Regions from separate parts of the Bacillus sp. H1a genome, predicted to be linked through region 1. Evidence: a T-box and tRNA genes for the amino acid it is inferred to sense, from the RefSeq annotation. Region 1 holds a T-box; the other holds one or more tRNA genes.
What was found. The T-box of region 1 lies ahead of argS (arginine--tRNA ligase). A T-box ahead of a tRNA ligase gene usually reads a tRNA of that ligase, here a tRNA-Arg.

Region 1 (7,244 bases):
TCTCTTCATTCCCTTTAAAATAACGATACTCGTAACCTAATTCTTCTAAATACGTAACTGTATCTGAAAACTTGGAACCTGTTACATCAAAAATATGCTTTGCAATTTCGTCTTGCGTGCGGTTTTCTCCCCATAATCCTAACATCATTTCCAAACTCGTCGGAACACAATAGTTATCCTTTTGTACAATTGGAACTAACGGTAACCGGACCTTTTTTCCATCCGGATTTTTTTCTATATGATGATATAAAGAATTTTTCAAACTCAATTCTACTTTCAATAGTGCTTGTAACTCTTTAATCTCATTCCTTTTATACAATGCTTCTGCACGTAAATGTATGAAATAAGTTGTGTAAGCGTGATACGAAAGCATTTGATTCATATTATCTATTACCGCTAACATTTCTTCAAAGCGCTCTAAATCTAATAAATATTTCACCTTTTCAAAATGGAAGTATGGTATTTGTGGAAACTTTGCAATCGCATCGTTAATGAGTTGTAATGCTCGCTGCTGTTCTCCTTTATATGCATATAATTGTGCTAGTAAATATGTAGCTAACTCTTCACAATCTTTATGCTGTTGTCCAGCTAAAAGTTGTTCCTCTGCTTTCTCCCACTCACCGGTCTGTATATATAAGTAACCCCATTTATCAAAAACTGCATGTGTGCTATACTTTTCTGCCTTTTGCATATAGGCATATGCCTCTTCATTTCGCTTCATATCTAACAAACATCTAACTAACGTAAAATATGCTTTCGCTAAAACATCAGCATCAGTTTCTTCTTCATTTACCTCTTCCAAAGAATTTTTTAACAATTGTTCTGCATCAAGGATTTTACGCTCATCAATTAACTCATCACAATACAAAGAGAGCGTTCTCATATTTGGGAACTTTTTATAAGTGTAACGAATTAAAAAGGAGCTATATTGATGCATTAACCCTTCATCAGCAAGGCGAATTAATATATCAAACTCTTTAGGTGATGGAACGTTAGAAAGCCAGTTCTTCACGTATGATAATTTATTCGTTTCTTTTATATGTGCAATTTCATTATTTATCTCCTGTAATCCATCTATAAATCTCTTTTCCTTCAAACAAATTTCTAATTGCTTAAAATCTAGCATGCATTCACCTCAAATAATTATTTATACTGCCATTTGCAAGCAGTATTCTAACCTACTTGCTTAGATTTTACACATCATATAGTATGCATTCAACTAAAACCTCATATAATGAACGATATTATTTAATATTATTCAAGTTTGTAACTAAATATCTTAAAAACGATGATTTCTCTCGGCATTTTGTTTAATTTGATGAAATATCGTATAACCTTAAAAAGAGGATCTTGTCTCCTTTTTTGTAGAACATTATTTCAGTAAATGAAATTATATCAGTGATTCGACAAAGAATATCGATTCACCTACAAATTTTGACAATAATAGATACTTCTATTTTATGCGTTAAAGAGAGATTGTCCTGTAGGACAATCTCTCTTTTGTTTCACTTATCAGATTTTAAATCTACAAAAACACCGTAATGATCACTTTGAACTACGCGTGATTAAGTTAATGTTGAATTTTCAAATATTCAAAGTAGCAATTCTCATTATATCCCTACTTTTCTAAAATTAGATTCTTCTCCTTATTTCACCATATGTAATCCTCATACTTGGAGCGTAAACTATAGAAGAGTGTATATGACACGTTTCAAAAAATCGTAGTTCTGCTTCAAATTGAGCTAGCGCTTCATCATATGTTAAGCCCCGACTCATTAAACGGTCTATAAATGGTTGTTTTTTACCTGGATTACTAGCAATCCCCTCTTCTTTTAGAGAATTATATAAACCTTGTTTATCATTTTGATTTATATTAGAATCTAAAAAATTCACTTTATCACTTACTCTACATTCAATATTTTTAACACCTAATTCACTTAAATAAATCGGTATTTTTATACCAATATTGCCATCTTTACCACTTGTTTGCACGTCTCGTTCGAATAACCTCTGTAAAACACCAAGCTGGATGATTTCCGATTGGTTTACTCCACCGAGTACATATGAAGACATATTAGAAATCCAATGTGGTTCAAAACATATTATTTTCCCAACATCCTTAATTGAATTAATCATTTTTTGTAACATCGTTTTAGGTGAATTCATATGTAATAAGAAAGCATGACAGACCGCTATATCGTATTTATTTTTCAATTCATTTTCTGTAGCATCCCCCTCAATAAATTCTGTTTCATATGGGAGTGCACGAAATAACTCTCTCGCTTTAGCTATTAACGTTTCCCCTCTATCAATCCCTGTATACTTTGATCCAACTGGAAGTAAAGGCAACAAGGCCAAGCCTATATAACCATATCCACAACCATAATCAACAATATGTACTGGCTCAGAAATCTTCCAAACTGAATTAACTAGAAAGCTTAAATAATCATCGTTATAATATAAATCTCTCGTATTTCTTAAATACGCTAACTTACTATTCCAATCATACTCTTCCAAGTCTAGCACCCCCTATTATTTACAAAACTATAGTTCTCCATTTAATATATGTATTCCTATGTTTCTAAAAATTTTAGAGATGTTTAGTTCTAATTAAAGCGTTAAATTGTACATGTTCTTTACTCTCCACCTATTTGACAAACTAATTTTGAGAAAAACAAAAAAGATTACATACCTGAAACGATATATAATCCTTTTTATAAAAATATCGAAATAAATAGAAGTTTAGTTAGTACAATCACAATCTGAGCAATCGGTACAATCTATTACGTCACAATCTAAATTTCTCTTTTTTTTGCTTCTTTTTAGATAAAAATATAGTAGTATCATACATAATAAGCAAATAACAAAAGCTATTGTTGCTTCTATATATTTTTCATGAATGATAAAACCAATTCCACTTCCTCCTGATATAAAAATTAGAATTATGTAAATCCAAAACATATAAGTAGCTACCTCCATTTTTATATGGATTATGAAAGAATCCATATAATATTAGATGCAATAAATAGTCCCATACCATTACCGCTTAATAAGCCGGTAGTTACTCTTAGCAAATTTGTACTGTTTCGCAATCTCCACTTTTGGGTGAATCCATCGATTAATAATGGAATTTGAGCAAAAAAGGATAGCATTAATGAGAGACTAAACGAAGGTGTTATTAAAAAGTAAATTAGGAACATACAGAAACCAATAAGCATACCTGTGCATCGTGCACATAAAGGTATGTATTTTTGTAGTTTAAGGAAACTCCTTTCCGGTATTCTATGACAAGGAATATGTAAAATGAAACCTCGAATCAATACGAACCATCCTCTCTAAAAATATTTTAATTGATTTCACAACAAAATTATAGAGTTCTTACACTTCGTAGCATATAACTCCTTATAGTTAAGAGTTTTATTCAAGAAAATACAAAAAGACAAATCAGGTTAATGGTCGCCCGATTTGTCTTTTTGTTACTATATTTAGCTTTAATTTGATCTGCAGTTCATTACTAACGTACTGTGAATATTTGTCACTGCACATAAACACATTTTTATTTTACATCTCCTCAGGAGCCCCAACACCGAGTAAACGTAAGCCTTCTTTTAATACAACCGTCACAGCATAAACTAATGCGAGTCTGCTGTCTTTCTCTTCGCTCTCTTCTAATATACGAACATTACCGTAATATTTATTAAATGATTGTGCTACATCTAATACGTACTTCGAAATGTTTGATGGCTCATTTTTATGAAAGGCTGTTTCAATTACTTGCGGGAATTTATTGAGTAGTTTTACTACACTCCAACTATAATCGTCTTTCAATTCAAAATTACACGTTTCAAATTCCGCGCTTTCTTTTCTTAAAATCGAACAAGCACGCGCGTGTGTGTATTGTACGTATGGTCCTGTTTCTCCTTCAAATTTCAACATATTTTCTAATGAGAATTCGATATTATGCATACGCTCATTTTTTAAATCGTGGAAGATGACTGCTCCAACACCGACTTGTTTTGCTACTTCTTCTTTTTGTTTTAAATTAGGGTTTTTCTCTTCAATATTTTGTTTCGCAAGCGCAACTGCTTCTTCAAGTACTTCTTCTAGTAATATAATTCTACCCTTACGTGTGGACATTTTCTTACCATCTTTTAAAATGAATCCGAACGGTATATGTTCCATTCCATCAACCCAGTTGTAGCCCAATTTTTTTAATACAGTGAAAAATTGATTAAAATGCAAACTTTGTTCTGGGCCCACAACATATAGCGCTTTATCAAATCCATATGTGTTTTGACGATATAAAGCTGCCGTTAAGTCACGTGTTGCATAAATAGTCGCACCATCAGATTTTCTAATTAAGCAAGGCGGCATACCTTCTTCTTCTAAATTAACGACTAATGCGCCTTCTGATTCTTCAAGTAAATTGTGTTCCTCTAAAATTCCAACGAAGTCTTCCATCTTATCGTTATAAAAAGCTTCTCCCTGAAAATTTGTAAATTCCACACCGAGAAGTTCATAAATACGAGAGAACTCCTTTAAAGACTCGTAACGGAACCAATTCCAAAGTTCGACTGCTTCTTCATCACCTTCTTCTAATTTTTTAAACCACGCACGTCCTTCTTCTTCTAGTTCTGGGCTCTCTTTTACTTCTTCATGAAACTGAACATATAGCTTAAATAATTCGCGAATTGGATCTTCTTTAACAACTGCTTCATTGCCCCATTTTTTATATGCAGTAATTAACTTTCCAAACTGCGTTCCCCAATCTCCAATATAATTAATTCCTACAACTTCATATCCACATTTTTCGGCGATATGCTTTAACGAGTTACCAATCATCGTAGAACGTAAATGCCCCATTGAAAAAGGCTTCGCAATATTTGGTGAGGAGTAATCGATAACTACCGTTTTTTCATGTCCAAAATGATTTTGGCCGTATTCTTCTTTTTCTGCTAAAATCGTTTTTAATACCTCATCGCTTACTGTTTGACGATTAAAAAATACGTTTACATAAGGACCAACAGCCTCTACTTTCGTTAAGAACGGATCATTTAATTTCTCTGCGATCTCCTTTGCAATAATAGCCGGTGCTTTCTTATATTGCTTCGCAAGTGAAAAACACGGGAACGCTGCATCTCCGAATTCATCTTGCTTTGGCGTTTCAATTAAGTCTAAAATTTGATTTTGTGTTAATGCATTCGTAATAATACTTGATAGGCTTTTCGCAAACTGCGTTTTATACTCCATACTACAACCTCCTTATTTTTTAAAACACAAAAAACTCGTCTCTAAAAAAGAGACGAGTTTTAACCCGTGGTACCACCCTTGTTGTTCATTTTGAACCACTTTCCCGTTTGTAACGAGGACAGGGGGCCCCGGCTTACTCTACTATTCGTTCAAGAAGCATCTCCGAAGTGCGCTTCATCTTTTTCTCCGCACCAGGCTCCCACCATCCCTAGCTCGCTTTCCTTCTGAAAAAGATTACTCTCTTCATCACAGACAGTATATTTAATTAATTATTGCTTATTATACATCTTTTCAAACAATTAGCAAGGGTCAATTACACCAAAATGAAACTTTGCACTTTTTCTTTTGTATACATGAAAATTGTGTTTTTCAAATCTAGAACTACGGAAATGATCTTTCAGAACGACACGTTTTCTCGCCACACGCTTCGCTTCCGCAATTGTTTCGTCAGTAATATCATGATACAAAGCGAAGTGTTTTAATCCTCTAATTCCATCTGATTCGATGACAGTTTCTTCGAACATCGGATCAATATATACGACGTCATAACTATTATCTTCACATTGTTTTAAAAATGCGAAATGCTCCGTTTGCTTTACATCGATTCTTTGCATTGCCTCATCAATTTCTTCAACTAATGAAGACCATGTTTGCAAACCGTTCTCCATGATGTAAGCCATATATTCATTACCTTCAAGCCCTGTTACTTTTCCGTTCTCACCAACGACATAACTAGCTACGATGCTATCTGATGCCATACCGAGCGTACAATCTAATACCGACATTCCACTCTCTAACTTTGCAGCTAGTACAAACGGATCATGTTCACCTCGCATTAACCTTTTCACACGAAACATTGCTGAATTTGGATGAAAGAAAAACGACTCTTCCGTACCTTTTGGATAAATAGCTAATCGGTTCTTTCCTACGACAAGTACATCTTGTTCGTACTGCTCATGTAGTTTGTATACAGGTATATCCTTACGAATAACGAAAGCGCTATTTAATTCTTCTGCTACTTTTTTTGCATATGCTGTCATTTCTTTATTTGTTCTTCCTGCTGTTGTTACTATCATTGTTTCACCTCTATATAAAGAAAAGAGGGAGATTTACTCTCCCCCTTCTTTAGCAATTCTTTTCGAAAGCTTGTTCTAAGTTTGTAATAATTTCGTCCATTGTTGCCCCTTCAATTTCATGACGGTGAATGAAGTGAACAACTTCTTTTCCTTTTAGTAATGCCATAGATGGTGAAGATGGAGGAATTTCTCCGAAGTATTCACGCATTTTCGCAGTAGCATCTTTATCTTGACCTGCAAATACAGTTACAAGATGATTAGGTTGTTTTTCAGCACGTACAACTGCTTGACCTGCTGATGGACGTGCTAAACCAGCTGCACAACCACAAACAGAGTTTACAACTACTAATGTTGTACCTGATGCATTCTCCATAAATTCTGTTACAGCTTCTTCTGTAGTTAACTCTTCAAATCCAGAACGCACTAGCTCTTGGCGCATTGGAATTACCATTTGACGCATGTATTCTTCATATGCATTTGACATCTTGTAATCTCTCCTTCAACTTTCATTCCAAATTTATCATATCACGCTCTATTAATAGGTGCAAAAGAAAGATAGTAATGTCTTTATTTTTTTAATGGGATTTCACAAACCCCTTCACGGCAATGACCTACGGGTACAAGTTTTCTATTATTAGCAATATAATCATATACTTTACTTCCAAATCCAAGAGCTATCGATAGCTTAATGAAAGGAACTGCAAACCAAAAAGACGGGACAGCCTTCGCTAAGACGTATATACTATGAATGCCATCGTACCATTTATTGCTTTTTAATATATACAGTCTTTGTTCCATCTTGCTCTGTAATTCTTCAGAAAGTTCGTATTGATCCACTACCTCTTTATCTCGAAATGAAATAAATTTCATCTTGCCTTTTTTATCTACTTTTTTCGTACGGTCTGCCACTGCTGTGCA
Region 2 (7,244 bases), on a different contig from region 1:
AAACATATTTTCACACCCCTTACAAAGTGCTAACCTCTTGCCCTCGTATGTACACGATAAATGTATCGTATGTAAATACATATTATGTCACTACGCGGCGAGAAATACAAATAATATGACTAGTTATGTACAGATAAATTTTTTTTGAAACTTTTGAAATATGTATATTCGACTTATAAAGGAACTTTTCCTTCTTCATCGAAAAGTTTTATAAATATATTTCTATATTTATAAAACAAGGCACGATTAAAATCGCGCCTTGTTATTTTATTATGCAGCTTTGCTGTTGTCTACTAAGAAGTCTACAGCTTTACGCACTTTAAGATCTTCAGATAAAGCGTCTACGCTTCCAAGAGCTTGCTTGATAGCGTCTACTGGCATACCGTACATTTCAGCCATTTTTTCAACTTCTGCAGTTACTTCTTCTTCAGTAACTTCGATGTTTTCAGCTTCAATGATAGCTTCAAGAACAAGGTTGATTCTTACACGTTTTTGTGCATCCTCTTTCATTTGCTCTTTTAATTTGTCAGCGTCAGTACCTGTGAATTGGTAGTAAAGCTCAAGGTTCATACCTTGTTGGCTTAAACGTTGCTCGAATTCACGAACCATACGATCTAACTCAGTGTCGATCATAGCTTCTGGAATGTCGATTTCAGCGTTAGCAGCAGCTAATTCTACTACTTCGTCACGTACTTTGTGCTCAGCTTCGTGCTTTTTGCCTTCTTCTAAGTTTGTGCGAAGTTTTGCTTTTAATTCATCAAGAGTTGCAACCGCTTCGTCAGCTTCTTTAGCAAACTCGTCGTTTAACTCAGGAAGTTCTTTTGTTTTGATTTCGTGAATTGTTACTTTGAATGTTGCTGGTTTGCCAGCTAATTCAGCAGCATGGTACTCTTCTGGGAATGATACTTCAACGTCTTTAGACTCACCAGATTTAAGACCAATTACTTGCTCTTCGAAACCTGGGATGAAAGTACCAGAACCGATTGCAAGTGAGTAGTTTTCGCCTTTTCCGCCTTCAAATGCTTCGCCATCAACGAAACCTTCGAAGTCGATTACAGCTGTATCACCGTTTTCAACAGTTCCTTCTTCTTTAACAACTAGTTCAGCTTGACGCTCTTGTAAAGCTTTTAATTCGTTCTCTACATCTTCGTCAGTTACAGTTGTTTCAACTTTTTCTACTGCTAGACCTTTGTACTCACCTAATTTAACTTCAGGTTTCACTGTAACTTTTGCAGTGAAGATAAGGTTAGCATTTTTTTCGAACTTCTCAATGTCAATCTCAGGATGAGCAACTGGGAAGATACCAGCTTCATCGATTGCTTCACCGTATGCTTTTGGTAAGATGATATCTAAAGCATCTTGGTATAAAGATTCAATACCAAAGCGTTGTTCGAATAACGGACGAGGCATTTTTCCTTTACGGAAACCTGGTACGTTAATTGTTTTTACTACTTTTTTGAACGCAGCGTCGATAGAGTTGTTTACTTCTTTAGCATCAACTTCGATTGTTAAAACGCCAACGTTACCTTCTAATTTTTCCCATTTTGCAGCCATTTATTCTTTCCCTCCAACTATAATAATGTATGCACATACCTCTATAGATTAAAATCTTCATTATCTCTTTTTTGAAATAACAAATGTACAAATAATCCTCTAGCAAAAGCTTTCAGATATAATGTTCCAATCTACTAATTGTCTAAAAGACAACTACGGTATATTTTGTTCGAGACTAATATGAAACATATTAAGTAAGAGAATTATACTCCTCTTCTCTTACAAACAGGCAGTTTTCTGCCTTTTGCAACCCTTACATTATAACATAGAATATGCTCGTTTCAATAACTGAACGATTCTTTTTCATAATTATACGGGCAAATACCCTTCTCTTTCAACGCGTAGTAACCATTGATAAGCAATATGAAATTCCTCAAACTCGATATTGTATGCTGTCATAAGTTCTTCTTCATCAATAGCCAATCCGAAACGCTTTCTTCCAATTCTCTCTAAGACGGCAGCCCAAATTTCTACTTTATCCATTAATAGAGGGAATGGGAAAATGCTAATTTGTAATTCTTTCCAGTATGTAACCATTGTATCAAATATATCTGGATAATTTTGCTCTAATCGGCTTGATAATTTATGTATAATTTTATCGGATTGCTCCTCATTATGACCTGTAAATGCTGGTATCACCTTTATCGTATTTCCAAACTTCTCTACTTCTATCTCTTCTTCTATTTGATTTTCTACCATTTTATACAAAATAGAAGTTTTTAAATACGGGTGCTGATCTTCGTCTATTAAAAATTTCTTTAAAACAGGAAGTGCGAGATCAAGATCTTTTAACGAAAGCTTCTGAATTACCCTTAACTTTTGACCAAAGTTTTCTCCAAAAAGTTCATCGGTAAATTCTTCTAATTCAAAATCCGAATCCACTAGCGGTATATCTTCCTCATTCAGCATCCCTTGCGCAAACAAAGCAAGCTGCGCTAGTTTTTCCTTTTGCTCTGGAATTATATCTTTCGTTTGCAAAACTTCCTCAACAGTTTCGATAACACCTTCATAATCATTTGTTTGAACTAAAATAGTTACATACGTTTCAAGAATATCACCAAATAATACAGCTCCTGTTTCAAGCAACTGCTCACATTTTTCTTTCGCTTCTTCCATACGTTTTAATTCTAGCAAACAAATAACTGAAGCTAATTCTGTTTGTTCCGTTTCTGCATTATACTGACGTAATATTTCAAAGCAGCGCAATGCATCTTCGAATTTCCGCTCTTTCAGCGCTAAAAAACCTTCGTCAATATAGCGTTCTGATAGTTGCGGAAACAATACGACCGTATTTTCTTTTTTATCCATACGTCCGCCTCTTTTTCTAGATTTTAATTATCTTCACAGTAAATATATCAAATGCGTAATGAGAACACAACATTCCAAAACTGTTTATTTGAAATATAGGAATATTTAATTTTTATAACAAAAAATCAACAAACTGTTACATAAAATTCATTTTTTCATAAACAAAAACCCTCAGCAACAGACGCAGAGGATTCATCATTAATGGAAAGCTTTTATAATTGTGGGATATATAACAAGGGTAATAATTTGGAGAACAATAATTGCCATAACAATCATGCTAAAAAAGAAGATTGGTTTACTTCGCTTCATTAAAAACATAATAATAAGCATTGTACAAGCAAACAAACTTAAGAAGAACAAACTTGTTGTCGAACTAAGTATACCACTCGGGACAAAGAACAATAAAACTACACTACAAGTACCTATAATTCCGAATAACCATTCCATTCATTCACTCATTCCCTTTCCCTCTCATGGCAGTTTTTCTAAGCTACTAAATGTTTTACAACGTCAATTACATACGTTAATTTCTCATATGCTACAAATCCAAACGCTACTGTTAAACCCGTTACGATTAATCCTTTCATCATCTCTTCCTCCTCATTTATCGTTGTTATCTTCATTATAGAGGATTCGTAATGTGTTACCATCGAACTTCCTTACACTTACCTTACAGAATTGTAAGATTTCAAAAAAGACAAACAAAAAACCTTGTTATCAAAAGATAACAAGGTTTTTTTAGCGTCCCAGGAGAGATTCGAACTCCCGACCGACGGCTTAGAAGGCCGTTGCTCTATCCTGCTGAGCTACTGGGACATGGAGCGGGTGAAGAGAATCGAACTCTCGACCAGAGCTTGGAAGGCTCTTGTTTTACCACTAAACTACACCCGCATATGTTATTTTATTGTTTGTTTTTAGCGCCGATGTCCTATCGACAATATTTATTATATGTATATCCACACATAAAGTCAACACCTTTTTTAAAAGAGGATAATTTTTCTTATCCTCTTTTAAAAACTGCTTGTTCAACTAGTTGTCCATCTAATGTTTCAAAACGAACTTCCATTTGATTTTCATCCATTTCTAATAAGGCAAATGTTTTTTCTACACGCTGACGTGGTAATAAAACACTTCCTGGATTGATAAATAAAACGCCATCAATGAATTCCGCACCTAATACGTGAGAATGTCCAAAGCAGGCAACTTGCGCTCCTACCTCTTCCGCATGGTACGCTAATGTTTGTAACGTCATTTTCACATTATGACGATGTCCATGTACAACTAAGAAGCGAATTCCATCTACATCAGTTACAATTTCATCTCGAAAGTTAGCATAATCACAATTACCTTTTACAACATGGAAACCTTGCAGCTCTTCATGAGCAGGCGTTAACTCTGAATCACCGCAATGAATCATGACATCTACTTTCCCTTCGTATTTCTCTTTTAACTGCTGTAATTCCTTCACAGAGCTATGACTATCGCTTACGATTAAAGCTTTCATCAATCTCTCTCCCTTACTCTTCTAAAAACCATTCTGGGATTTTTTCTTCTAATTTACGAAGAGCACGCCCACGGTGACTAATTGCGTTTTTCTCATCTGAACTTAGCTCAGCCATCGCTTTTTTATATTCTTCTACATAAAAAATCGGATCGTATCCGAAACCATTTTCCCCGCGGCGCTGTTCTAAAATCTTCCCTTCGCACGTTCCGTTTACAATAACCGGCTCTTTATCCGTTTCAGGGAAGGCAACTGCTAACGCACAGTAAAAACGAGCAGTACGTTTTTCTAAAACGATGTCAGTTAACTCTTGCAAAACTTTATCGATATTCGCTTGATCATCTTTCGGTTCTCCAGCAAAACGAGCTGAATATACACCTGGTTTCCCGTTTAAAGCATCTACAATAAGACCAGAGTCATCTGCAATTACGATGGAATTCAATTGTTTACTAAGACTATCCGCTTTTAAAATTGCGTTTTCTTCAAATGTTTCACCAGTTTCTTCGACTTCTTCAATATGAGGAAAATCGTGTAAAGATTTCACTTCTAAGTCAAATCTCTCAAATAACTCAGCAAACTCACGCACTTTCCCCACGTTTTTTGTCGCTACAACAACTTGCTTCATATTTCCCACCTCTACTCTATATGAGATACGATGTCACCTAACGCTTCTTTTTGCTTTTCAACAAGTTGGAAAATCCCTTGTTCAGCAGCATCAAGTAATTCATTTAATTCCGCTCTACTAAACGTCGCTTCTTCTCCAGTTCCTTGTACTTCAACAAACTGACCTTTTCCAGTCATAATTACGTTCATATCAACGTCTGCTTTAGAATCTTCTATATAGTTTAAATCTAAAACGACACCTTGCTCTTCAACAATCCCTACTGACGTTGCTGCTAAATAATCTTTCACAGGGATTTTAGATACTTTTTCTGCTTGCAATAATTTTTCAAAAGCTAATACCATTGCTACATAAGCACCTGTAATAGAAGCTGTTCTAGTTCCGCCATCCGCTTGAATTACATCACAGTCAATCCACACTGTTCTTTCACCAAGCGCTTCTAAATCAACAACCGCACGTAATGCTCGCCCAATTAAACGCTGGATCTCCATTGTACGACCCGTTACTTTCCCTTTACTTGACTCTCGAATTGTACGTTGCTCTGTCGCACGTGGAATCATTGCGTATTCTGCTGTTACCCATCCTTTTCCTTCTCCACGCATAAATGGCGGTACACGCTCTTCAATTGTCGCTGAACAAATTACCTTTGTATCCCCAACTTCAATTAGTACCGATCCTTCTGGATGTTTTAAATAATTTGTATGAATATGTATATGGCGTAGTTCCGCTTGCCCTCTACCATCTACTCGCATAAAAATAACCCCCTCTTAACTACTACTCATTAGTATAGCCAAATTTAAATGTATGATATGTATAACAATAAAAGAAGGGGAACTCAAAAAGCAATTCCCCTTTCTTACATAATTATATCAAATTATTCACGATTAAAAACTACCTGTATTCACGTTTTGTGGACGATCAACAGGTTTTATTAATTTTTCACCTTTCTCATCCATAAGATTCGCTTTACCATTCACTTCAATAGAAACATTTTTTACACCTTGTTTTTCCGTTAAAGATAATACTAACGATTTCAGTACGTAATTTGAAATCATATTTTTGTCTTGATTCGCAAATATATTTTCATTAAAGTTTAATGTAATATTTCCGTTCTCTACTTTTGGATTCGTAATAAGCTTAACCCCTGGATTAAAATCATTTAGTAGCGAACCTTGAATCGGACCTTTTACAAGCTCATTCACAATTGTCGAATAATCATTCTCTTTCCCATCTGCAACGCGGCGTGTTACTGGTACGTAGTATTGTTTCTTATTACTTTGCGCCATAAAATAAAGTGTAACGGGTTTTGTATTCGTTACATCTGCTACTTGTTCATCATCAAAGTTAATTCCATTTGCACGGCTCACACCTTCACCAAGTGGCGTACCCGCTACAGGCATCTTCGCTAACTTCTCACCATTTATTTGGAACTGCACTTGTTTTATCTCTTTAAATTGCGTCAAAGTCCACGCTACTGATTCAACAATTTGACGTTCTTCTTCTTTTGCATAGTTTTTCATTTCTTTAGAGAAATCAATTACCGCTGTCCCATCTTTCTTCAAATCTAGGGTCATCGTTGTATTTGCTGGGAGAACTGCTCGAAATCCATTCGGCAATAAATTTGTGACTGGTCCATCTTTCACAAGATATTCTAACGTTTGCTGTACAACTTCATTCGCTTTCGGAGTAGGCATTGCAATGGTTTGCGGTACAACATACCCATTTTTATCAACGAGGTATAACTCTCTATTTACTGTTTGCCCTTGTTTATCTTTTTTAGCCGTTTCTTTCTTTTCACCTTCTGTATACGTAACTTTTTTCGGCGGATCAATTTGCTCTGTCGCTTTCTCCTGATTTAAAAAGCCACACCCTGTTAATAAAATTGCACTCATAGTAGCACCAACAACCCATTTAAAAGTGGATTTAGGCATGCCATTCCCCCCTAAAATCTAAGTTTGTACTATTATGTATACGAGCTGTTTCATGTTTTAGAACAAGCTATGGCTACTTATACAGAAAAAACCCCTGATTTCTCAGGAGTTCTCTTATATGAATCTACTATTATTCTGTTTCTAAATTAATATGCTTCACATTTTCAATCGGCTGACCGAACCATTTTGAAGCGATTTCTTTAAACAAACCTATTTTACCAGTTGTTAAGAAGAGGTGGTCACTTTGTTCTTCTCCCTCATTTAGCATCTTACTATGGTATAGGATCGTACTTACTTCACGTGCTGTTTCATCACCCGAACTAATTAA

Region 2: it encodes a tRNA-Arg, which carries the amino acid that the T-box ahead of argS (arginine--tRNA ligase) is inferred to sense. The anticodon was not compared.

Annotation. Positions count from the first base shown of each region.
Region 1 is NZ_AYMH01000034.1:14,784-22,027, reverse strand. It holds gene U860_RS0116040 (bacteriocin-processing peptidase family protein) at 1-1,126, opposite strand, end outside; gene U860_RS0116035 (class I SAM-dependent methyltransferase) at 1,633-2,517, opposite strand; gene U860_RS0116030 (hypothetical protein) at 2,743-2,961, opposite strand; gene U860_RS33480 (DUF2085 domain-containing protein) at 2,991-3,320, opposite strand; gene argS (arginine--tRNA ligase) at 3,562-5,250, opposite strand; T-box leader at 5,296-5,509, opposite strand; gene U860_RS0116020 (class I SAM-dependent methyltransferase) at 5,550-6,326, opposite strand; gene U860_RS0116015 (BrxA/BrxB family bacilliredoxin) at 6,376-6,810, opposite strand; gene U860_RS0116010 (DCC1-like thiol-disulfide oxidoreductase family protein) at 6,894-7,244, opposite strand, start outside.
Region 2 is NZ_AYMH01000010.1:48,216-55,459, forward strand. It holds gene clpX (ATP-dependent protease ATP-binding subunit ClpX) at 1-6, opposite strand, end outside; gene tig (trigger factor) at 271-1,554, opposite strand; gene U860_RS0104145 (hypothetical protein) at 1,864-2,862, opposite strand; gene U860_RS0104150 (hypothetical protein) at 3,061-3,309, opposite strand; tRNA gene U860_RS0104160 (tRNA-Arg) at 3,605-3,678, opposite strand; tRNA gene U860_RS0104165 (tRNA-Gly) at 3,680-3,753, opposite strand; gene U860_RS0104170 (metallophosphoesterase) at 3,863-4,366, opposite strand; gene U860_RS0104175 (XTP/dITP diphosphatase) at 4,380-4,988, opposite strand; gene rph (ribonuclease PH) at 5,000-5,737, opposite strand; gene U860_RS0104185 (GerMN domain-containing protein) at 5,870-6,916, opposite strand; gene racE (glutamate racemase) at 7,047-7,244, opposite strand, start outside.